2 regions of the Lyngbya sp. CCY1209 genome follow, and region 1 is predicted to be linked to the other one. Evidence: riboswitches for the same ligand, from Rfam matches in the RefSeq annotation. Region 1 holds a riboswitch; the other holds the start of a gene.
The links. Region 1 has a riboswitch for cobalamin ahead of AC0QHF_RS03155 (energy-coupling factor ABC transporter permease). Riboswitches for the same ligand answer to the same signal wherever they lie in the genome.
Positions count from the first base shown of each region.

Region 2: another riboswitch for cobalamin. It lies ahead of AC0QHF_RS17825 (hypothetical protein); the one in region 1 lies ahead of AC0QHF_RS03155 (energy-coupling factor ABC transporter permease).

Region 1 covers NZ_JAYFER010000187.1:11,730-23,244, reverse strand. The annotation lists gene nth (endonuclease III) at 1-164, shown strand, start outside; gene rpsN (30S ribosomal protein S14) at 205-507, shown strand; gene AC0QHF_RS03175 (hypothetical protein) at 644-973, opposite strand; gene AC0QHF_RS03170 (hypothetical protein) at 1,024-1,503, opposite strand; gene aat (leucyl/phenylalanyl-tRNA--protein transferase) at 1,570-2,148, shown strand; gene AC0QHF_RS03160 (hypothetical protein) at 2,192-2,347, shown strand; cobalamin riboswitch at 2,377-2,537, shown strand; gene AC0QHF_RS03155 (energy-coupling factor ABC transporter permease) at 2,561-3,316, shown strand; gene AC0QHF_RS03150 (energy-coupling factor ABC transporter substrate-binding protein) at 3,327-3,623, shown strand; gene cbiQ (cobalt ECF transporter T component CbiQ) at 3,633-4,436, shown strand; gene AC0QHF_RS03140 (energy-coupling factor ABC transporter ATP-binding protein) at 4,420-5,274, shown strand; gene AC0QHF_RS03135 (bifunctional diguanylate cyclase/phosphodiesterase) at 5,442-9,008, opposite strand; gene AC0QHF_RS03130 (amylo-alpha-1,6-glucosidase) at 9,233-11,242, shown strand.
Region 2 covers NZ_JAYFER010000538.1:11,049-22,563, reverse strand. The annotation lists gene AC0QHF_RS17865 (purple acid phosphatase family protein) at 250-2,031, shown strand; gene AC0QHF_RS17860 (mechanosensitive ion channel domain-containing protein) at 2,182-3,621, opposite strand; gene AC0QHF_RS17855 (acetamidase/formamidase family protein) at 3,663-4,640, shown strand; gene AC0QHF_RS17850 (sulfite exporter TauE/SafE family protein) at 4,637-5,449, shown strand; gene AC0QHF_RS17845 (hypothetical protein) at 5,889-6,455, opposite strand; gene ribD (bifunctional diaminohydroxyphosphoribosylaminopyrimidine deaminase/5-amino-6-(5-phosphoribosylamino)uracil reductase RibD) at 6,452-7,591, opposite strand; gene AC0QHF_RS17835 (hypothetical protein) at 7,632-7,856, opposite strand; gene AC0QHF_RS17830 ((2Fe-2S) ferredoxin domain-containing protein) at 7,901-8,854, shown strand; cobalamin riboswitch at 8,946-9,090, shown strand; gene AC0QHF_RS17825 (hypothetical protein) at 9,547-10,545, shown strand; gene metE (5-methyltetrahydropteroyltriglutamate--homocysteine S-methyltransferase) at 10,572-11,515, shown strand, end outside.

The DNA of each region.
Region 1 (11,515 bases):
CGATCCGCATCGAGCGGGATTTGATGCAACTTCTGCCCCAGGCGGACTGGGAAAATTGGTCGATCCGCCTGATCTACCACGGCCGTGCGATCTGTACGGCCCGAAAGCCGGCGTGTTATGATTGTGAATTGTCTGATTTATGTCCGTCGGCCGGGAAGTGCTGACGGGAAAACTCTCAAAATTTGGAGGCATTAACACTTCGACATGGCTAAAAAAAGCATGATCGAGCGCGACAAGAAGCGCAAACAGCTCGTCGAAAAATATTCGGACAAGCGGGCTGAACTCAAAGAGCAGTTTCGGACGGCCACCTCTCAGGCTCAAAAAATGGCGATTCACCGCCAGATCCAGCAATTGCCCCGCAACAGCTCCCGGACTCGGGTGCGGAATAGATGCTGGGTGACGGGACGGCCTCGGGGATACTACCGGGATTTCGGACTCTGTCGCAACCAAATTCGGGAAATGGCCCACAAGGGACTGTTGCCGGGAGTGGTCAAGTCCAGTTGGTAGGGGTTTTGTAAGTCAAAAGTCAAAAGTCAAAAGTCAAAAGTCTGAACTTTTGATGAATCAGGCTCCGGGATGCGGAGGAAGAAATAACCCCCCCTCTGCCTCCTCTGCCTCCTCTGCCCCCTCTGCTCCGTTGTCTTTAATGGCCGCAGCAGCGTTCGTACCCTAGGCTGTCGAGGAGTAGGTCGCTGACGGCGTTGGCGATGGCGAACTCGCCGAAAAAGCTTTTGGAAAAGTCGAACGCTTCCATCTCCGTGACGATCGCGATCACGAGGCAACCCAGATCGTTCTCGCCCTCCATCCGCTGGCGGACGAAGATTTGGGAGGCCCGTTCGGCAATTTCCGCGTTGACGGCCTCGGGAATAAATTCGCGATCGAGCCAGTCGTGCAGGGCTGTTTGCAGCCACTCTCCTTCCTGGCGGGGGTTTTCGACCGGGGGCAGGGTGATGGGTTTGAGCGGTTCAGGCATAGGCTCTTTAGATTTGCAAGAACGGCTGGAACTGACGTTGACAACAACGGTCACTGTTGAACCACGGTGACGACCGGGGACTCCAAGGTGTCCTCCGTCTCGATTTGATTCGTCCGGTTCAGTTCGTCTATTCTAGCTTGGATCAGTTCCACCAGTTGCACCCGAACCAGTTCGGCGAAGATCCGGTTGATGGAAGATTCGAGGGGATTGGCTTCCGCTTTGCAGGAAACCTGGTAGGTTTTGTACTTCTTGGTCTTGTAGGATTTGGTTTTCGGATCGAGAACTTGATTTTTGGTAGTCCGACTTTGGATCGAGACGGAGGGATGGGGCCGCCGATACCAAAACAGGCGGTAGGAGCGGGTATTTTCGTTGCTCAGAAAGCGCAAAATTGTATCGGTGGTTCCCGACAGCCGGACGGCGTAAGTGTTCTCCACCTTGTGAATTTGTAAATACCCCCAATCTTTTTCGGTTTTATTGAGGAGTTTGCCCAAGGTGTTCTCAAGTACGGGATAAGAATCCTGCTTTAGCATAATATTTGAAACAAAAAATACGGTTCTATATTCAACCTTATTTCATCATATCAGAATTAGAAAAATATGCAATATGACCTCTCGGAAATTATTGAAGGGTACGCCCGGGGCTATTTCTTGATGGCGAACGACGGGGAAGATTCTTTGGGGTGGTATACGAGTCGCGAGCGGGCGCTCATTCCCCTCGACGATCGCTTCCGTTACCCGCGATCGCTGCGGCGAGCCCTGAATCAAAATCGCTTTGAAGTGGCGGTCAATCGGGATTTTAACGGGGTTTTGGAGGGCTGCGCCAATCGGGAAAGCACCTGGATTTCTTCGGAATTGAAGAGCATTTATCGGTTGTTGAATGAGGCGGGATGGGCCCACAGTTTTGAAACCTGGCAGGGCGATCGCCTCGCGGGGGGGATTTTGGGTCTCGTCATCGGCGGGGCATTCATCGGGGAATCGATGTTTTTCAACATTCCGGAAGGCTCGAAAGTGGCGATGGTGAAGTTGGTCGAACGGCTGCGATCGCGGAATTTTATCCTCTTCGATGCCCAAATGAACAACCCCCACCTGGAGCGGTTCGGCGCTTATATCGTCACCCAAAAAAAGTATAATAAATTACTCGCAAAAGCCCTGGAAAGAGACTGTTATTTGCAATAAGATTGGGGTCGGTCTTGATTGTCATTGCGGAGGCAACTCTCAAATGCAGGTCGAAATTTATATTTTAGTTGACCATTCCAAACCCTCGACCCGAGTTGACGTTTTCGGGTCGGAACCCGACGCAATTTTGGCAAAAAATCGCCGGGACGAGCCGTCGAAAGTTGAAATTTTCAAAAAGAAAATTGACATCCCCACTTAATTGGATGATGACTGGGTTCGATTCTGTGGTACAATACCAAAACTGTCGGTTTCAGGGGGGAACAGCCCCTGGAGGTAACGGGGAAAGTTCGGTGAAAATCCGGCGCTGTCCCGCAACTGTGAGCAGATTTTGTAAAGAATTGTAACCAAAATCTGTGAGTCAGGATGCCCGCCGATCGCGCGATCCATCACTCATAACATCTGCGAGGTACGGATGAGAAAAATGAATCGAAAATTGCACCTTGCCGCGATGGCAGGGTTGAGCTTTTATATCATTATCGGCGCCGCCGCCCCCGCCCAGGCGATGCACATCATGGAAGGATTTTTGCCCCTTCCCTGGGCGGTTTTTTGGTGGGTGTTGGCGTTGCCATTTTTCGCGATCGGATTGCGATCGCTCACCCAAATCACCCGAGAACACCCCGAACTCAAACTCTTAATTGCCCTCGCCGGAGCCTTCAGTTTCGTCCTTTCCGCCCTCAAAATTCCCTCCGTCACCGGCAGTTGTTCCCACCCCACCGGGACGGGTTTGGGGACGGTTTTATTCGGCCCTTGGGTGATGACCGTTTTGGGCAGTTTGGTGCTATTATTTCAAGCCGTATTACTCGCCCACGGCGGCTTGACAACCCTCGGTGCCAACGCCTTTTCGATGGCGGTAGTCGGCCCCTGGGTGGCTTTCGCCATCTATGGATTATCCCTGAAATTCGGACGGCAGAAATTGGGCATTTTCTCGGCGGCAACCCTGGGAAGTTTGGCAACTTATCTGGTGACATCAGTTCAGTTAGCCATCGCCTTTCCCGCCGCTTCCGGCGGCATCCTCGCTTCCTTCCTCAAGTTTGCCGGAATTTTTGCCCTCACCCAACTGCCCCTCTCCGTCAGCGAAGGATTGTTGACAGTATTGGTTTGGAATTGGCTGCAATCTTACGCCACCGAAGAACTACAAACCTTGAAACTTTTGAACGTCAATAACTAGGGAAAAAACGATGCAACCTTCAGAAAAATCATCCAAAAATGGCAACGGACTCATGATTCTGGCTGTCATCGTCCTGGCGGTTTTACCTTTAATTTTCGTGCGGGGAGAATACGGCGGTGCCGACGGGGAAGCGGAGCAGGCGATCGCGGAAATTCGACCCGACTATCAACCCTGGTTTGAACCCGTCCTAGAACTTCCCAGCGGCGAAGTCGAAAGCCTGCTATTTGTATCCCAAGCCGCGATCGGCGCCGGAATTGTCGGATATGTCATCGGCCTGTATAAAGGGCGCAAAGAAAGAAAAAACTGACCCGTTTAAATGCACCATCAAATTGATTCCCTAGCCTACAGCAATCGGCTGCGTTATTTACCCCCCGAACACAAATTGCTATTTGCGGCGACGCTATTTTGCTTCGGTTTCGCGGCTCCACCCGTCCTGCAAATTTTAATAACAATCTGGATGGCCATCTGGATCGTCGGTTACGCTCAAATTCCGGCTTCCATTTACCTGAAATTGCAGGCCATTCCCCTGGCGTTTTGGTTCGCCAGCCTTCCCGCTTTAGTTTTGGGGACAGTTTGGGTCGCCCATATCGAATCCATCCGAGCCGATGTAATCTGGGGAATCAGTTTGGGAAATGTCTTCCTCTATTGTAGTCGGCAAGGTATCCAACAAGCCGGTTTTCTGCTGACCCGTTCCGTGGCGTTGACCTCCTGTATGTATTTTATTTTGCTGACGACTCCCTTCGCGGAAATGATCCGAATTTTGAGAAAAATTGGCTGTCCTGGTGCGATCGCGGAACTGCTGACGCTGATGTATCGGTTTATTTTCCTGTTGACCGAAACTGCCAACCAACTGCTGATCGCTCAACAGGTGCGGGTGGGTTACGGGAACTGGAAAACCGGACTTCGCAGCGCCGGCATTGTCGCCGGTCAACTGCTGCACCAAACCCTCGAAAATTACCGTCAAATTGCCCTCGGATTGACCTCGCGGGGATATGGGGGAGAGTTGCAGGTTTGGTCGATTCGCCGGGACAAACCGAACCCCCGATATACAGCCGAGGCGGTATTCGGTTGTTGGCTGCTGTTCGTGAGTATCGGGTGGTCTTATGTCGCCAGAATATAACCTATTGGAATTCGACGGCGTTTCCTATACTTATCCCTGCAATCAGCGCCCGACCCTTCAGGATTTTACCCTGGATATTCAGTCGCACCGACGCCACGCCGCGATCGGTCGCAACGGCTGCGGAAAAACCACCTTTTTTCGGCTTGCGAACGGGTTGTATCGGCCCCAAAAAGGGGTGATTCGCTGGCGGGGAAAGCCGCTGAAGTACGATCGCACCTCCCTCAATCAATTGCGCCAACAGGTGGGTTTGGTCTTCCAAAATCCCGAACAACAGTTGGTGGCGACGACCGTAGAAGAAGATATTTCCTACGGACTCTGCAATCTGGGTTTGTCCGAGTCGGAAATCGCCCGCAGAGTCGGGCAAACTTTGCGGGATTTCGACTTAATGAGTTTAGCCGATGCGCCGATCAACTATCTGAGTTTGGGGCAGAAAAAGCGGGTTTCCATCGCCGACGTGATGGTTTTACAACCGCAATTGTTATTTCTGGACGAACCAACTGCCTACCTCGATCCCTATCAAGTTCGCAATTTTCACACCCTTTTAAATCGCATTCAAGAGATGGGGACGACTGTCGTTTTGGCGACCCACAATTTGGATTTTGTGGAAGCCTGGGCGGATTGGGTATTTGTCATCGACGGCGGACGGGTGGCGTTGGAGGGAACCCCGGAAACGGTTTTTAACCAAATACAGAAATTGCGAGATTTGGGTTTGGGGGTTCCGCTGGTTTTTGACGTGATGAATGGGTTGATGGAAGATGAGGCGATCGCCCTTTCTCCCGAACAGTTGCGAGGGATTCGGCATCACATCCGCCGCCGAAGTTGGCATGGAGAAGGTTAATATTTTCGGCTTTTTGCGATCAGATCAAATCCTGAAAATTAACCACACAACATCTGTGGCCGCAGCGATCGGGGAAATTTCCTTTCACCCTCCCTTTCCCCCTTTCCCTTAACCCCTCCCTACACCCGATCGCAGTTGGTCCGGTAAATAACCGGATCTGATAGAATTTACTGTAGCGACATGGGGGGTTGAAGTTCGGTTTCTTGGCGACTCAATAACGCTTCGACCGCTTCACAGTTGAGGGGGCGGAAGAAGAAATAACCCTGTCCGTATTTGCAGTTAAATTGTTGGAGTTGGTGCAGTTGTTCGGCCGTTTCGATCCCCTCCGCGATCGCATCCATCCGCAGGCTCTGGGCGAGGGCGACGATCACCCGGACAATCTCCAGCTTATCTTCCGCGCCGGGAATTTTGCTCACAAAAGAGCGGTCGATTTTGAGGATATCCACCGGGAATTGGTGCAGGTAGCCCAGGGAACAATAACCGGTCCCGAAGTCGTCGATACAGATTTTAATTTGCTGGTGTTTGAGTTGAGTCAAGGTGGCGATCGCCAGTTGAGGATCGGCCATGATCGCAGTTTCGGTAATTTCCAACTTCAAATCCGAACCCCCCACCCCCGTTTCGGTCAAAATTTGGCCGATGCGGCGGCTCAGATCGGCCGTAAATTGCTGCGAGGAAAGATTGACACTCATCATCAACGAAGAATAAATCGAAAAGCGTTCCTTCCACTCGCTCAACTGATAACAAGCCTTTCGCAATACCCATTCGCCAATTTCGACAATCAATCCCGCCTCTTCCGCCACAGGAATGAACTCGGCGGGGGAGATCAATCCCTCTTCCGGATGCTGCCACCGCAACAGGGCTTCAAACCCGGCAATTTTTCCGTTCGACAATTCGACAATTGGCTGATAATGCAGTTGAAATTCTTGCCGTTCCAAAGCAAACCGCAACTGAGTTTGCAGGTACAAACGCCGGAGGGCATCGGTTCGCATGGTGGCGTCGAACACCACGGAGCACCCCTTTCCCTGCTGTTTGGCGCGATACATCGCCGTGTCCGCGTCCCGCAACACTTCCGGCGAACTTCCATAGTCCGGAGTCCCCTGCACGATGCCGATACTCGCCCCGGTAAAAACCTGATGTTCCTGAAGGAGAAACGGCCTTCTCAAAGCCTTTTGAATCCGCTCTGCCGTGGCGTTCGCCTCGGTCAGATCGACGATATTTTCGAGCAGGACGGTGAACTCATCTCCCCCCAGTCGGGCGAGGATATCTTGGGGGCGAATGCAGGTTTTCAACCGCCGTCCGATCTCGATCAGGAGGCGGTCGCCGATGCCGTGTCCGAGGCTGTCGTTGATAAATTTGAAGCCGTCTAGATCTAAAAATAAGATGGCGAACCCGTAATTTTCGCCCCTTTGGCACCGTTCGAGCGAACGCTCCAATCGCTCCAAGAAAAAGGAGCGATTCCACAAATTGGTCAGGGAATCATGGGAGGCGCTGTGGCGCAATTTCTCCTCGGTTTGTTTTAAATGGGTCATCTCGATAATTGACCCTTCGTAGTAGAGTACCCGCCGGTCGCGATCGCTGCAAATCGCCCGGACATTTTGTAAAATCCAGATGGAACTCCCATCCCGCCGATAAACCTGAGCTTCAAAATTAGAAACCGATCCCCGAGTTTGCAAGAGGTGGATGAATTGTCGGTTGGTTTTGGCGTCGAGATATTTAATTTGGGCTCCCCGCGCCATCAATTCCGCTTCCGATTCGTAGCCAAAAATTTTCGCCAAAGCGGGATTGGCGCTGATAAATTGCCCCCGCAAATCGAGTTGAAAAATTCCCTCCAACGCATTCTCGAAAATATCGCGATATTTCGCCTCCGCCTGCTTGCGTTGAAAAACGGAACCCAACTGCGTGGCGACCGAAGACACCAGTTCCACCAGGCGCTGCTCTTTTTCCCGGGGAGCCGACAGGAAAAAAACCAAGATGGCCAGCACTTGCCCGTCCGCCAAAATGGGGACGCCAAATCCGGCTTTGAACCCGAACTCTTTGGCGAGTTGACGGCGGGGAAATTTCCCCGGGGATTCCCGGGAAATATCCCGAGTCCATTCCGGCTGTCGGGAAGCCCAGACCCGCCCCGGCAAACCTTCGTTGAACTTGAGGAGAAATTCCCGGCTGCGTTGGCGAAATGCGATCGCATTTGCCTGGGACTCGTAGCTCACTGAACTGTATTCGAGATGGGTTTTTTCCGGGTTGGGAATCCAGGCTTCCCCGAATTCCCAACCCGTGGTTTCACACAGCGAATGCAGTGCCACTTGCAAAGCTGCGTCGAAGTTGGGGGCGATGCTGACGGCGCGGGTAATTTGTTGGAGGAGGCGCAATTCTTCCTCGGCCCGCTTGCGGTCGGTGACGTCCAAACCGGCCCCCACGAAATATTCATATTCGCCCGTTTCTTCATTAAAAACCGCTCGACCGTGCCATTCGACGATAATTTCCCGGCCGTCCCGGGCGACCATGTGTTCCTCGGTGCGGATGGGGAGGCGGCGGTTGACCATCAACTCGAATATCCACGACGAGCTGTCCCCTTTTTTGGGGACGAAAGTGGCGGTGTAATTCATCCCCTCGACTTCTTCCTGGGTGTAACCCAACGTATTGAGCATGACGGGATTCATTAACTTCACCTGACCTTCGACATCCAGGACGATAAAGAAAGCCGGGTTGGCGTCGAATAGGGTTTGGGTGAAGTCTTTTTCTTTTTGGAGGGCAACTTCGGCTTTTTGACGCTCCAACATTTCCCGCTGCATCCGATTAGCTAGGGGACGCAGCACCGATATCAAGCACCCCGTCCCCAGCAAAATCAGGAGCAGCATTCCCCCCCCGAGAAGGGAAATCTGTTGGTAAACGGGGCCGTAGAGTTGCCGTTTATTTTCGGCGACAATCAACCCCCAATTGATATTTTGGATGGGGCTGTAGGCGATAAAATCGTCGCAGGTGCGGCACCAGAGGGCGATCGGTTCGGTGCGCTTTCCCTTTTGGAGGGCCGTGGGGATGGCGGGATCTTCGAGCAGTCGTGCCATTTCGTCGGTTTGGCGATCGCTCCAAATTGATAAAGGCCGGACTTGACGATTTTCTTCGATCGCCAAAAGTATGCTGTTGGACGGGGAAAAGCGGATTTGATTTTCGACGAGATCCTGAATGTTCGACAACCGAAATAAGAGGAGGTGGGCGCTATTTTTTCCGACGGGAGTTCCAACGAGCAGGTGAAGGGTATTGTCAATTTCGAGGGGACCGGCGACCCAACCCGAAGGCGTGTTGACCTTGGGTTGGCCCAGAAATTCTGGGGAGATGGGGACTCCCACATTTAAAATGGGAGTACCGCCGTTTGTAACATAGGCCATTCCGACGACGGACTCATCGAGCAAATCTCGGAATTTATTTTCGATCGTTTCCAAGGTTTGAGCCGAAACATTTTCGGCCGAGTTGAGCATCGGAAACAATTTTTGATAACTGTCGCGATTGGCGATGGACTCCCCCGCTTCGATGGCTTTATCGACGCGATCGGAAATCCTGACGGCGATCATTTGAGCCGCAAATATCAGTTGTTTCTCTTCTTGTTGTTTGAGGCGATTATAGAGTGGCAGCAGGCTTAAAATTGCGGTCAGACTGCCGATCGCAAGCAATCCGAGGGCGGAACTCGTAATCATCGATAGCTTCAGCAGTCGCACTTTGTTTCCGAGTTTTTCTTTCATTGTTTGATCGCTTGAATTGTTTCCGGATCGCGGAGTGAATGGGATGACACCATCAAAAATTTGGGAAATGTCGCCGTCAAATTTAATGCTTTGTGATGGGAAATATGGGGGATGATTGCAGCCGATATTTTATAATATGTAAAATTTTAATTACGTTCGTCTGTTGTCGCACCAATTTGTCATAAATTTAAGTGATGTACACAACATAGGTTGGGAAATCAAATATGATTCTAGCGTGTGGCCGAGAAATTTGTGGTGATCTTGATGCCAGCGAATCTCGCGAATGGTTGATGACAAATGGCATCGGGGGTTATGCCGCCGGCACCGTCGGCGGACTCCTGACCCGTCGATATCACGGATTGCTGATCGCCACCCTGAAGCCGCCCCTCAGTCGGACTCTGTTGATGACAAAGTTGGACGAGACGGCTAGTTATGGCGATCGATTTTTTCCACTGTACACAAATCGTTGGGCGGACGGCAAAGTTGACCCGGAAGGTTTCAAACAGATCGAACGATTCAGACTCGACGGCACGATTCCCGTTTGGAACTTTGCCTGTGGGGATGCCCTGTTAGAAAAACGAATTTGGATGAAATACGGGCAAAATACGACCTACGTTCAATATACCTTGCACCGGGCGACCCAACCCATGAGCTTGGCGATCAAAGCGATGGTGAACCACCGCGATCACCACTACAATACCCACGGGAATGATGATTGGCAACTCGGGATCGAGTCAATTTCCGGAGGAGTCCAGATCCGGGCGTTCCCGACGGCGACCCCGCTGTACCTGTTCGCCCGGGGCGGCGCGGATGAGGAAGTGCTGATTTCGACCCCGGGCCACCCCTGGTACTACGGTTACGATCTGGCCGTCGAACGCTACCGGGGGATGGACTGTTTTGAAGATCACCTCCACGCCGTCACCTTCCACGTCACCTTGGAACCGGGGCGATCGCTCGCCGTCATTGCCAGCACCGAACCCGATCCCAACCCGGATGTCGCCGCCGAGTTGGAATCCCGATTTCAACACGATCGCGACTTATTTCAGAATTCCCCCGTCGCCGAACAAACCCCTGACTGGATACGCCAACTGGTGCTGGCCGCCGACCAGTTCATCGTCGATCGCACCGGACCCGACGGCACCCCCGGAAAAACCGTCATCGCCGGATATCCCTGGTTCGGCGACTGGGGGCGCGACACGGCGATCGCCCTGCCGGGACTGACCCTCTCCACGGGACGGGCCGACGTCGCCCGCACCATCCTACAAACCTTCGCCCGCTACGTCGCGCGCGGGATGATCCCCAACCGCTTCCCGGAAGTCGGGGACACCCCGGACTACAACACCGTCGATGCCACCCTCTGGTATTTCGAGGCGGTCCGCACCTACTTCGACTTCACCGACGATGAAACCCTCGTGGCCGAACTCTTCCCCGTGTTGGACTCCATCATCCACTGGCACTGCCAGGGGACCCGCTACGACATCCACATGGACCCCGAAGACGGACTCATCTGCGCCGGCGAACCGGGCCTGCAACTGACCTGGATGGATGCCAAAGTCGGGGATTGGGTGGTGACGCCCAGAGTCGGAAAACCCGTGGAAGTGAATGCCCTGTGGTATCACGCCCTGCAAATCATGGTGCGCCTTGGGGGACTCCTGGGCAAGCCCACCGAAGATTATGAAAATTTGGCAAAACAGACGGCGGCGGGGTTCTCCCGCTTCTGGAATGACGAACTCGGCTACTGTTACGACGTCCTGGACTCCCCCGAGGGGGACGACGCCTCCCTGCGGCCCAATCAGATTTTTGCCGTGTCCCTGTCCCAACTCGGCGAAAAAGGCTATCCCCCCCTGCTGAGCCCCGAACGACAGCGCCGGGTGGTGGACGTCTGCGGCCAGAAATTGTTGACCTCCTACGGCCTCCGCAGCCTCTCCCCCGACGATCCCAAGTATCGGGGCGTCTACGGGGGCGATCTGGTGGAACGGGACGGCGCCTACCACCAGGGGACCGTCTGGGGGTGGCTGATCGGGCCGTTCGCCCTCGCCCACTTCGGGGTCTACGGCGATCGCACTTTGGCGCGATCGTTTCTGGAACCGATGGCCGACCACCTCCGCACCCACTGCATGGGCACCCTGAGCGAAATTTTCGACGCCGACGCGCCGATGTCCCCCCGGGGTTGCTTCGCCCAAGCTTGGACGGTGGCGGAAGTGGTGCGGGCCTGGTTTGAACTCGAAAATTGAGGACGGGAACGGAATGAAAAATGAAAAATGAAAAATGAAAAATGACAAGCGATATCAGATCCGGTTTTCTGACCGGACGGACTCCCCAATCATCGACCGATGATATCAAGTTCGGATCATCAGTTATCATATTTATTTCTGATTATCGAATCAAAAAATAGTTTTTGTAAAAACTATTTTAACGGACATGATATGATGGGAGCGATTGGCTGGGGAATTGATTCCCGAGCGGTTCGGGTCTTCAACCGGATTGGGGCGCAAGCCTTGCGCCCC
Region 2 (11,515 bases), on a different contig from region 1:
GACATCCCCCGTATTTTATCGGATGGAGTGGGGAATGATCCGCAGATTTCACAGATTTCACAGATTATGAGAATTTTAAAATTTAATTGGATTTGGGGATTGTAGGGGCGAATGGCATTCGCCCTCTCCCCTCCTGACGGGAAAATTATCTTTTCGTTCCGCCGCGGATTTAGAATAATGGAGGAGATCGATCATCCACTCCCCCTACTCCCTATTCCCTATTCCCTACTCCCTTATCCTGTGACACCGATGTTGGTTCCGACTGGCGATCGCACCTCTCCCGGTTCCCCCCGCAACCTGTGGATTTTTGGGGTGTTGCTGTTTGTTGTTATCGCGATTTTGATTATGATTTCTCAGGTGTATCGACCCCGACTTCTCAGCGACCCGTTTTTGCAGTTTCCCACCGAAAATTCGGTGCGGGTGGTTTGGTTTACCGAGTTTCCGGGTGTCAGACATACGGTTCATTATGGATCGGATTTGGAACGGGTGGCGATCGCTTCTACCACCCAGTTGAGTCGGACTCGGGAAGACCAAAAATCTCGGGTGGGAAATCAAACCGATGGCAATTCAGTTTACAGCAAACCCACGCCGCGATCGGTCTGGCGCCACGAGGCGGAAATTACCGGACTGACTCCGGGGGTGCGCGTTCCTTACCGGGTGAATAGTATCAAAAATAATGATATCACTGTTGGCAGCGAAGTCTTTACCCTGGCGCCGACACCGCCGCCGACAACGCCCTTAAAAATACTCCTCACCTCCGACCACCAACTCAAACCGATGACCGCCGCAAACCTGCAAAAGGTGGCGGAAACTGCGGATATCGACGCGGTTTTTATCGCCGGAGATTTGGTCGATTTTCCCGATCGCGCCTCGGAGTGGTTCGACGATAACCGGGGCGGCGCGTTCTTTCCCGGCTTGCAAGGGAAGGCGAGTTATGTATTGAAAAAAAATGGCACGAAGACGACCTATCGGGGCGGGCAGTTGATTCAAAATGCGCCGTTATTTCCCGCGATCGGAAATCACGAAATTATGGGAAGATTTTCGACCGAAAAAGATTTGAACGCCCAGTTCAACGATGCCTATCCCCGCTTCGCAGCCGAACAGCTTTATCAACAAAATGCGGAAACCATCAACCCTCAAAACAACCCGAAAATCAAAGCCGAATGGATAAAAAATAACTCCTTCAACTCCGACACTTACGACGAAATATTCAGCCTCCCCAACCGCGATAAAAATTACTATGCCGTCACATTCGGGGATGTTCGCTTAGTCGTTTTATATGCCACGAACATTTGGCGGGTTCCCCGCTTGGATGCAGACGCGAGGGGACGGTATCGGGAACGGGAAGCCGATTTTAACCGCCCGGAAAATTGGGGTTACGGACAGCATATTTTTGAACCGATTTCGGAGGGAAGCGAACAGTATCGCTGGCTGCAACAAGAATTGCAAAGCCCGGAATTTCAACAAGCAAAATATAAAGTGGTGATGTTCCACCATCCCCCTCACAGCCTCGGGGATAATATCGTTCCCGCCTACACCAATCCGGTACAAATCAAAGAAAGCGATAATTCCGGCAATCTCACCATGATTCGCTACGAATATCCCAAAAACCAAGATTATCTGATCCGGGATATCATTCCTCTTTTAGAAAATGCGGGCGTCCAACTGGTTTATTACGGACATTCCCACCTCTGGAATCGCTTCGTCGGCGGCAACGGCATCAATTTTTTAGAATCTTCCAATGTGGGAAATAGTTACGGTGCATTTCTGGGCGAAAAACGCCGTTTTGTCCCCCCCGCCTTCACCGAAACCTACACCGCATCGGGCGATCCAAACGGACTCGAACCCGTCACGCCAACCCTGTATCCGTTCCTCGGAGAAGATGGGAAACCCCAGCCCTATATCGCCAGCAACGATATCACCGTTTTCAGTATTTTAGATACCGAAAATGGAACCGTCAGCAGCTACTATTTTGACACGCGCAAACCCAAAAGTCAAGTCATAAAATTCGACGAATTCGCCCTCAAATAATCAGATGGCATTTTTCGATCCTCAATCCAAGTGGAGATCCCCCCCCGCCCCCATCCCCCCCTACCCCCCTTTGTAAGGGGGGAGATAAGGGGGAGCCATTGCCATTCAAAGTCCCCCTTTTTAAGGGGGATAATGGGGGATCTTACCCCGTCAAATACCAAACAAGGCTTTCATCCGCTTTTTGATCCAAATCAAAGGATTTTGTTCCAAATCTTCATCTCCCAAAATACCCATTTCTCTCAACATTTTCTGCCGCTGCACCAACTCCTCTTTCCGTTCCGCCAACTTCTCGGCAATTTGATCCGACAGCGACGGATAACTACTCAAAAACCGCTGGAAGACATCGCGACTCACCACAAATAAAATGGTGGTTTCTTTGGTTCGGACTGCCGCCGTCCGGGGGATTCCCATGATTAATGCCAACTCCCCGAAAAAATCGCCCGCCGTCAGGTCGCGGATGTGTTTGTTCGCCGTCTCCGCCAAAATTTCCACCGTACCTGATAAGATAATATGAAAGGCATCTCCGCGATCGCCCTCGTGGAAAATAAATTGATGGGGGGGGACGGCTTCCCGGTATCCCATCTCGATCAATCCCAACAATTCCAAATCGGTGAATCCTTGAAAATATAGGACTTTTCGCAATAGGGATTGCAAGGTCAGATTTTGATTGTCAATTTCGCCCGATTCAATTGGGGGCGGCTGGGGAGATGAATGGGGATAAAAGGTCTGTCTGAGTTGGTCGATATTTCTGATCCACAAATCCCGCTGGGCGACGGGAATGTTGATGTTATTCTGATATAATTTATTTTGGACGATATAATTTAATGAACTCTGAATCGGCAGTCTGGCTTTGGGCAAATCGATCCAAACCAACAGGTCGAAATTGACGGAGTTTTCGCCGAAATCTGTCAGCCAAACTTGGGGTTTGGGATGAGAGAGAACCCGCGACTCTTGGCGGGCGGCAGACAGCAAAACTTCCGTCACCAAAACGGGGTCGCTGCCGTAGGCGACGCGGACGGGGATGTGGATACGGCTGACGATATTTCCGTGACTCCAGTTGATAATTTTATTGTTGACCAAAATTTGATTGGGGACAATAATTGAGATACCATCATTGGTGACGATAATTGTGGAACGAATGGAAATTTTGCGGATGGTTCCTTCCAAGTTGTCCAGTTCGATATAATCTCCGACTTTGACGGGGCGTTCGAGGAGTAAAATTAGGCCGCTGACAAAGTTTTGGGCGAGCCCTTGAAATCCGAACCCCAACCCGATGCCCAAACCGCCGGCGAGGAAGCTGAAAGACCTCATATCGAGTCCCACCGCCTGGGGGATGAGCAGACAGCCGACGGTGATGGTAAAATAGCGGAAAATGGTCGCGATCGCCTCCCGGGACCCCTCGTCAAATTTCAACTTGACCAAAATTTTATCCCGGAGCAAATTGCTCAAAAAATTGGAAATGAAAACGAACGCGATAAAGGCGAAAAAGAGCGTGACAATCAGTTGCACGGAAATGGACATTTCGCCGATCCGGATCGGCTGGGTGAACGCATCCCACAAAAGCTGTATAATATTTTGAATCGCGTCCATGTTAGCAATAAAATAATTACGTTTTTTCGATCGCCAGAGATATGGTCAACCACCGCCTGAAGGCCACCGCCGCCACCACCCATTTGGGGGGCTTTTCCGATCGCCTCCCACCCGCCCTGTCCGTCAAATCCGGCGATCGCATCGAGGTCGAAACCTACACCGGATATTATCTCTATGATGGTGCCCCGGAAGGGTTCCTGACGCCAGAATTCGTGCAACTGTGCCAAACCCTGTCCCGCGATCGCATCGTCGGACCCGGGCCCCACCTCCTCACCGGGCCGATTGTCGTCGAAACCGCCCAACCCGGAGACGTTTTGGAAGTCCGCCTGGAGTCCATTTCCCCCCGCCTCGCCGTCGGCTTCAACGCCATCCGGACCGGCTGGGGCGCCCTGCCGGAGCGATTTTCCGACCCCAAACTGCGGTTTATCGACCTCGATCTTAACCGCAACGTCACCGAATTTCCCCCCGGAAGCGGCGTCGAAATCCCCCTCCGCCCCTTTTTCGGCATTTTGGGCGTGGCCACCGCAGAACGCGATCGCTCCTCCATCCCCCCCGGCATCTACGGCGGCAATATTGACAACCCGGAATTGCAACCCGGTTCCCGCATTTTCCTCCCCGTTTTCGTCCCCGGTGCCCTATTTTCCATCGGGGACGGACACGCCGCCCAGGGGGCCGGGGAGGTGAACACGACGGCGATCGAAACCTCCATGAACGGGACAATCCAACTGATTTTGCACAAAAATTGGACCCTGGACGCACCCCTAGCAGAAACGTCAACTGATATCATCACGATGGGTTTCGGCGAGACGCTGGACGAAGCCTTCGAGTCCGCTTTGAACGGGACGATCGCCCTTTTGGAGCGATCGCTCAATATCACCCCAGAAGATGCCTACGTCCTCTGTTCTTTAGCGGTCGATTTCCGCATCACCCAGGTCGTCAATAGCCCCCAAAAAGGCGTCCACGGTGCGATCGCCAAATCCATGCTTCCCGACACATTTCAACTCCTCCCCAACCGATGAATTTCGACTTATTTTCCCCCCTCCAACTCCTCATCCTCGCCGGCGCCGGACTCTTCGCGGGAATCCTCGCCGGATTTTTGGGAATTGGCGGGGGAACCGTCCTCGTGCCCCTGCTTTTAACCCTCGGCAACACCCCCATCCAATCCGTCGCCACCAGCACTTTATCGATCGTCATCACCGCCATTTCCGGCAGCGTCCAAAACTGGCGGATGGGCGTCCTCAGCCCGGATCGGGTTCTCGGCATCGGATTTCCCGCCCTCATCACCGCCCAAATCGGCGCCTATTTCGCCGACTTATTACCCGCCTTTTGGCTATTGGTCGCTTTCGGATGTTTGCTGCTGCTAAATATCTATTTGGTACAAGTCCGCAAACAAGTCACCGCCAAACGGCGACTCCGGGAAGAACAAAACGAGGATATCGCCCCCGAAACCAATTCGATGAACCCAACTTTCGCCCGCATTGTAACCGGCAGTCTCGCCGGACTCCTCGCCGGATTGTTCGGCGTCGGCGGCGGCGTGATCATGGTGCCCCTGCAAATTTTACTATTGGGAGAAACGATAAAAGTCGCGATCCAAACCAGCCTCGGCGTGATTGTCATTACCGCCATTTCCGCCTGTTTCGGGCACGCTTTGCGGGGAAACGTCCTCTGGATTCCCGGAATTCTCCTGGGTTTGGGAGGTTTGGTGGGCGCCCAAATCAGCACCCGATTTTTACCCAAACTACCCGATCGCGTCGTCAGTTTGGCATTCCGAACCTTGCTGGCGTTGCTATCAGTTTATGTGTTCTGGAGGGCGTGGGGAACCATGTAGCACGGGCATCTTGCCGGTGAGGAGGAGCGATCGTTGAAAATGCCTGATGTTGTAGCCGATTTTATTCTTGTTCTTTTAAATTAACCACAGAGGCACAGAGGACACAGAGAGATTAACTGTAAAAAGGAAATGGTGGGTTACTATAAAAGGGAGTAGGGAGTCGAGAGATTGATCATTCCCGGCGTGTTACCACGCCAGCGATCGTTGCTATATTACCCATTAATTTAAGCAATAATAGATCACGGGGAACGCACCCCACAACGAACCCAAATCTGTGTTATCTGTATAATCGGTGAATAAAATCAACTAAAATCTGCGTAATCTGCGTAATCTGTGGACTTAAAATCACTCAAATCTCAGCTATTATCAACCCCCTATTTCAGAGTAAGAAAAGAAAATAGGGAATCAAAAAATTTCCCGACTCCCTACTCCCTATTCCCTACTCCCTCTCTTCCATTGGGGGAAGCCGCGGCACATCCTGGGGGATGCGGTTGAGGGTACTCGAAACCAAAGCGTATCCCAAATAGGCCGGGAGGACGATCGCCACCAAAAACGCGAACCCCGCCAGCCAAGCGGTGGGGTCGAAACCGGAGCCGTAAGAACAGCGGTAGGGGTCGATGGGGGGAGGGGTTTCCGAGGGCAATTGAGAGTCCGTCGGGCGGCGGAACCGCACCCGGCGATCGTCGAGTTTTTCCACCATCACCCAACCCGCGATCGCCTCTTCTTTGCACAGTTGCTCGAAAATCTTCGGGTTGCGAAATAAGTCCCGCTGGGCGCGGACAATTTTATATTCCCACTCCGGGTTACTGGGGGAATGGCCGTTGGGTTGAGACGATCGCGCGGTCTTCGTCTGGGGATTTTCCGAATCGTAGCGGGTCAAAATGTCCTCCTCCTCTTCCTGTTCTCGTTCCGCTTCGGCTTGTGTGGCGCAGATCCAGCTTCCCGCCAGAACGGCTTCCAAGCCCAGGCTGCTGACCATCAAGCTGTAAATAATAACCTCGTTCATGGCATCTCAAGGTCGATGTTCGAGCCGCCGCGATCGCCCAAATAGCCCTCGATCAGGTAATCCGGGCCGAGCGATCGCAGCGTCACCCGTTCCAAGGCTAGGGCCTCAGTCATCCGGGTCAGGCCCAAATCCCCGACGGGGGAAGGTGCCGTCCGTCCACCAATAATTTTAGGGGCAATAAACGCCCAAATTTTGTGAACCGCGCCCCGGGCGATCGCTTCGGCGGCCAACCGCCCCCCGCATTCCCACAAGACCGACAAAAATTGACGCTCATAGAAATATGCCATAACTTGGGCGGGGGTGAGCGGCGAAAACTCCACCACCTCTACCCCCTGTTTCTCCAGGTGCGCCCGAAAATCCGGACGGCGTCCCGCCTCGGCAAACACCACCGTGGGGGCTTCCGAAGTGTCCCACAGCCGCGCCTCCCACGGCAAATCCAAAGTCCGACTCATCACCGCCCGCAGGGGATTCGGTTCCCCCTGGCCGTGGGTAGTTAAATGAGGATTATCCCGCCGCACCGTATTTCCCCCCACCACCACCGCATCGCAGGCGACCCGCAGGCGGTGCACTTCCCGGCGGGCGTCCGGCCCCGTCACCCAAGCGCTGTGTCCCGTATCGGTCGCGATTTTACCATCCAAGGTCATGGCGTATTTGAGGATGCCGAAGGGCTCGCGGTGCAGAATCCGGTGGATGAAAGCCTCGTTGAGTTGTCGGCAGTCCTCCTCTTCCACCCCCGCCACCACCTCGATACCCGCCCCCCGCAGCCGTTCGATGCCGCGTCCGGCCACCAGGGGATTGGGATCGACCATCCCCGCCACCACCTTGGCGACTCCCGCCTCGATCAGAGCCTCCGTACAGGGGGGGGTGCGCCCGTAATGGTTGCAGGGTTCCAGGTTGACGTAAACCGTCGCGCCCCGGGCCCGTTCTCCGGCCTCCCGGAGGGCGAAGACTTCGGCGTGGGGTTGTCCGGCGCCGGGGTGAAATCCCTCGCCGACGATTTCATCTTCATCGACAATGACACAGCCCACCAGGGGATTGGGGGCGGTTTTGCCCAGGCCGCGGCGGGCCAGGTCCAGAGAGTGCCGCATCATCCGGCGATCGCGGTCTGGGAAATCGGGAAGATTCGTTTGGGTCATCTTAATAATTAATTATTAATTGTTAATTATTAATTATTAATTATCGGGCGACGGGGTTCGAGACGGTCCAGTGGGGCCCCCGCAGGGTGGTTTGCAACTGCCAAGCGCCGACGAGGGGATTGTTCACCTTCAGGATGCCATCGTAGACCGCCAAATTGATATAGGGACTCTCCAGAACCGGCCAGTCGGCGAGGCTGCGCCGTTCCCCGTTACTTGAATTCTGGGGGGCGGTGCGGGCTGGGACGGGATGGGTTTCATCCGCCAATATAGGGCGATTCGGGCCGATCGCGACACTGCTGTAAGATCGAGATGCAACGAGTGAGGATCTATCAAAAGGTGCACATCCAGACCCAGAGCTTTGTCCGAGCCTGGCGATCGCTCGCCGACGGTCGCCCGATCCCCTTTTCCCTGTTAGCCGTCGGTGCGGCCAGTAACGCCATCTATCCCCACGTCCCCCTGGTGGCGTTTGCGGCCATGAGCGGGGTGATGTTGACCCGCCAGAGGGCGATCGCAGTTGCCGGGGCAATTTGGTTGATCAACCAGGCGATCGGCTTCGGATGGCGCGGGTATCCCCTCACGGGTGTTGCCTTCACCTGGGGGGCGCTGATGGGTGTCGGAACGCTATTGGTGGTACTGTTGGCGAGTTGGCGACCCCCCTTCAGCCAGTCCACCTGGGTCGGACATGGGCTGTGGAGCGCGATCGCCCTGGTGGGGGGGTTTCTCCTCTATCAAGGACTGATTTTATTCGCCTATTTTTTCATCAGCGATGGGCATTTTATGGAGCCGACGCTCGTTTTGCGGCTGTTCGTGAAGCCAATTATTTGGGGTGGAGCGATCGCGATCGGGTACAATTTCTGTCTCTGGCGCACCTACACCGCCACCCTGTCTAAAAAGCTGAGTTTGTACGAAGAATTACGCCAGATTTATGTGTTGGGCGATCGCCCCATCCCCTACGATCGCAACCCTCTTAAACGTCCTTATATTTCCGTGTGTCGGTCGAGTCGCTGCTATCCTTCTCGCCGATGGCAACCGATTTATGATGCCCTTCAAAAAGCAGTGGAAGAAACCGAAGCCGATGTGACAGTAATGAGTGCCGGTTGTTTGGAAGTGTGCAAACTCGGCCCGGTAGTATTCTACTCCGGCGATCGCACTTGGTACACCCGCGTCACCCCAGAAGTGGCCGGGGAAATTGTCCGAGAACACCTGATCGGCGGTAAAAAAGTCACCCGCCATCTCTATCCGCCTGTCGATGCCCAAGGTTGATATGGCGCCGCGAGTAGGGTACAGGGACGGAGGGGCGATCGAAGATTCTACTCCCTATTTTTCAAACTGACCGATCGCGCATTTTTGTGGTATGCTAGGCAGAACTATCGGTTCTGGCGGGGATCAGCCGCCAGAGGAAACGGGGAAAGTGCAGTGAGAATCTGCCGCTGTCCCGCAACTGTGAAGGAGGTTTCGCACCTCCAAGTCAGGATGCCCGCCGATGGAAAGTCCATGTTCTGCAACATCTGCGAGGTACGGATGATGGTCCATTCAGTCTGTTCAAAATCCAAATCTAAGGGGCGAGTCCTCGACGAAACTCCCGCGCCAATTTTCTACGAACCCGACGGGGGAGACTTTGAGCCTGAGAATTGAAAGACAAAACTCGGGTGCGATCCGTGACAGTGTAGCGATAGCCTATAGCAGTGTGAAATGATTCGTGAAATTTGTCGGCTCAGAGCCCCCAGAATTGGGGGTTTGGGGGCTAGATATTTTTCCAATGCTTTCACAGGGCTGTAGATAGGTTGATGGGGCGAGTATCGCACTTTTAATTAATCGCCAAAAATGCGGGTTGGTGTGATGCCAGTCTGACATTTGCTGCGGTCACAATACGGGTGACTTCCTGACGAGTCATATTGATCGGCTCGTGGGGTGATTTCGTGCTGAAAAAAAATTCAGATCAACAAAGACCAAACATGAGCAATCTCATCATCGGGACGGCGGCAAACGATACGCTTGTCGGTTCCCAGGAATCGGACACTATCAAAGGAAATCAGGGTAACGACTCGATCGCAGGCCTTGGAGGCAATGATATTCTGCACGGAGGCAGTGGAAATGACATCATTTCCGGCGACTTCGGCAATGACGTTCTCTATGGAGACTTGGGCAGTGATACCTTAACGGGCGGTGCGGGGCAAGACCGATTTGTCATCGGACGCCGGAGTGCCACCGTGACGACGGGAGGGCGTTCGGAATCCGATGCCGACACCATCGCCGACTTTACCCCCGGTGAAGATGTCATCACCCTGGAACCCGGTCTGAACTTCGGAGAACTATTCGTCAGTCAAGGCCGGGAAGAATTGGCCGACAGCACCATTATCAGTGATTTGCTCACCGGCCATTTTCTGGCAATTTTGCCCGGTATCGACGCCGACGATTTATCCTTCAGCAATTTCACCACCGCGATCGAACCGCTGGAAATCTATTCCGGATCGACCGAAGATCCCGGAAAAATTGATTCGGCTATCCCCGGATTTACGGGCTCCGACGGGGCGGGAAAAGTCACCCCCAACAATACCCTCAACCCGATTTTTGTCGGCTGGGCAACCGGAGTGGAAAATTATCAGCCCGCCCCCGGTGTCGAAGCCCGATGGCAAACCCCAGAAAACGCCCTGGGGCCGGTTACAGGCGAGTCGGTCAACATCGTCTCCCTCGGCGATCTTGACAGCGATCGAATCGATGCCGGAATACCTCCGGGTGAAATTACCTTTTCCTTCGATTCGGGAATTCGCAATGGTGCCGGAGCCGATTTTGCCGTGTTTGAAAATGGCTTCAATAACCGGGGCGGCATCTTCGGCGAACTCGCCTATGTGGACGTTTCCAGCGACGGGGTAAACTTTGCCCGATTTGAGAGTGACTTTGAACCCGGTTCCAGAAGGTGGAAATTCCACCCAGTTTTTTATTGCCAACTTTGACGTTATTAAATTAGGAGAAATTGACCGTGACGATTCAAACAGAAACCTTGGGCTATCCCCGGATCGGAAAAAAACGGGAAGTTAAAAAAGCCCTGGAAGCCTTTTGGGGCGGAAAATCCGACGAGGAAACCCTGCTGCAAATCCTGCGGGAAGTGGAAACCTCGAACTGGAAAACCCAGTTGGAAGCCGGAATCGATCGCATCGGCATCGGCGACGGCAGCCTCTACGACCTGGTGTTAGATTGGAGCGTGCGGCTGGGCATCATTCCCGATCGCTTCCGCCACTTATCCGGCATCGATCGCTACTTTGCGATGGCCCGGGGCAAAGACGGGATTCCGGCCCTGGAGATGACCAAGTGGTTCGACACCAACTATCACTACCTCGTCCCGGAACTGGACGGAACCCTGCACACCCAAGACTTCAGCGACTTTTTAGCGACCGTGGAACGCGCCCAAACCGTACTCGGCGATCGCGCCGTGCCGATCGTGTTGGGGCCGCTGACCCTGCTGCGTTTGAGTCGCGTGGATCTCGGCTTCGATGATGCCGTCGGCCAACTGCGCGATCGCTATGTCACCTTACTCGAAGAACTGAAAAACGCGGGGGTTTCCGAAGTTCAAATCCACGAACCCGCCCTGGTGTTCGGAGATGCGGAAACCTTCAAAACCGCCACCGCCTCCACCTACGCCGCCTTCGCTGCCGTGGGATTGCCCATTCACTTGGTCACTTATTTCGACGACTTGGGAACCACCTATTCCTGGGTGACGCAACTGCCGGTTTCTGCCATCAGCCTCGACTTCACCAGGGGGCGGAATTTGGATTGGCTCAAACAGCACGGTTTCCCGGCAGACAAACGCCTGGGGGTGGGAATTGTCGATGCCCGCAACATTTGGAAATTGCGGTTGGAAACGACCCTTTCCACCTTGGAAACCATTCAAAGTGTCACGTCGAATTTCAGCTTGCACCCCTCGGC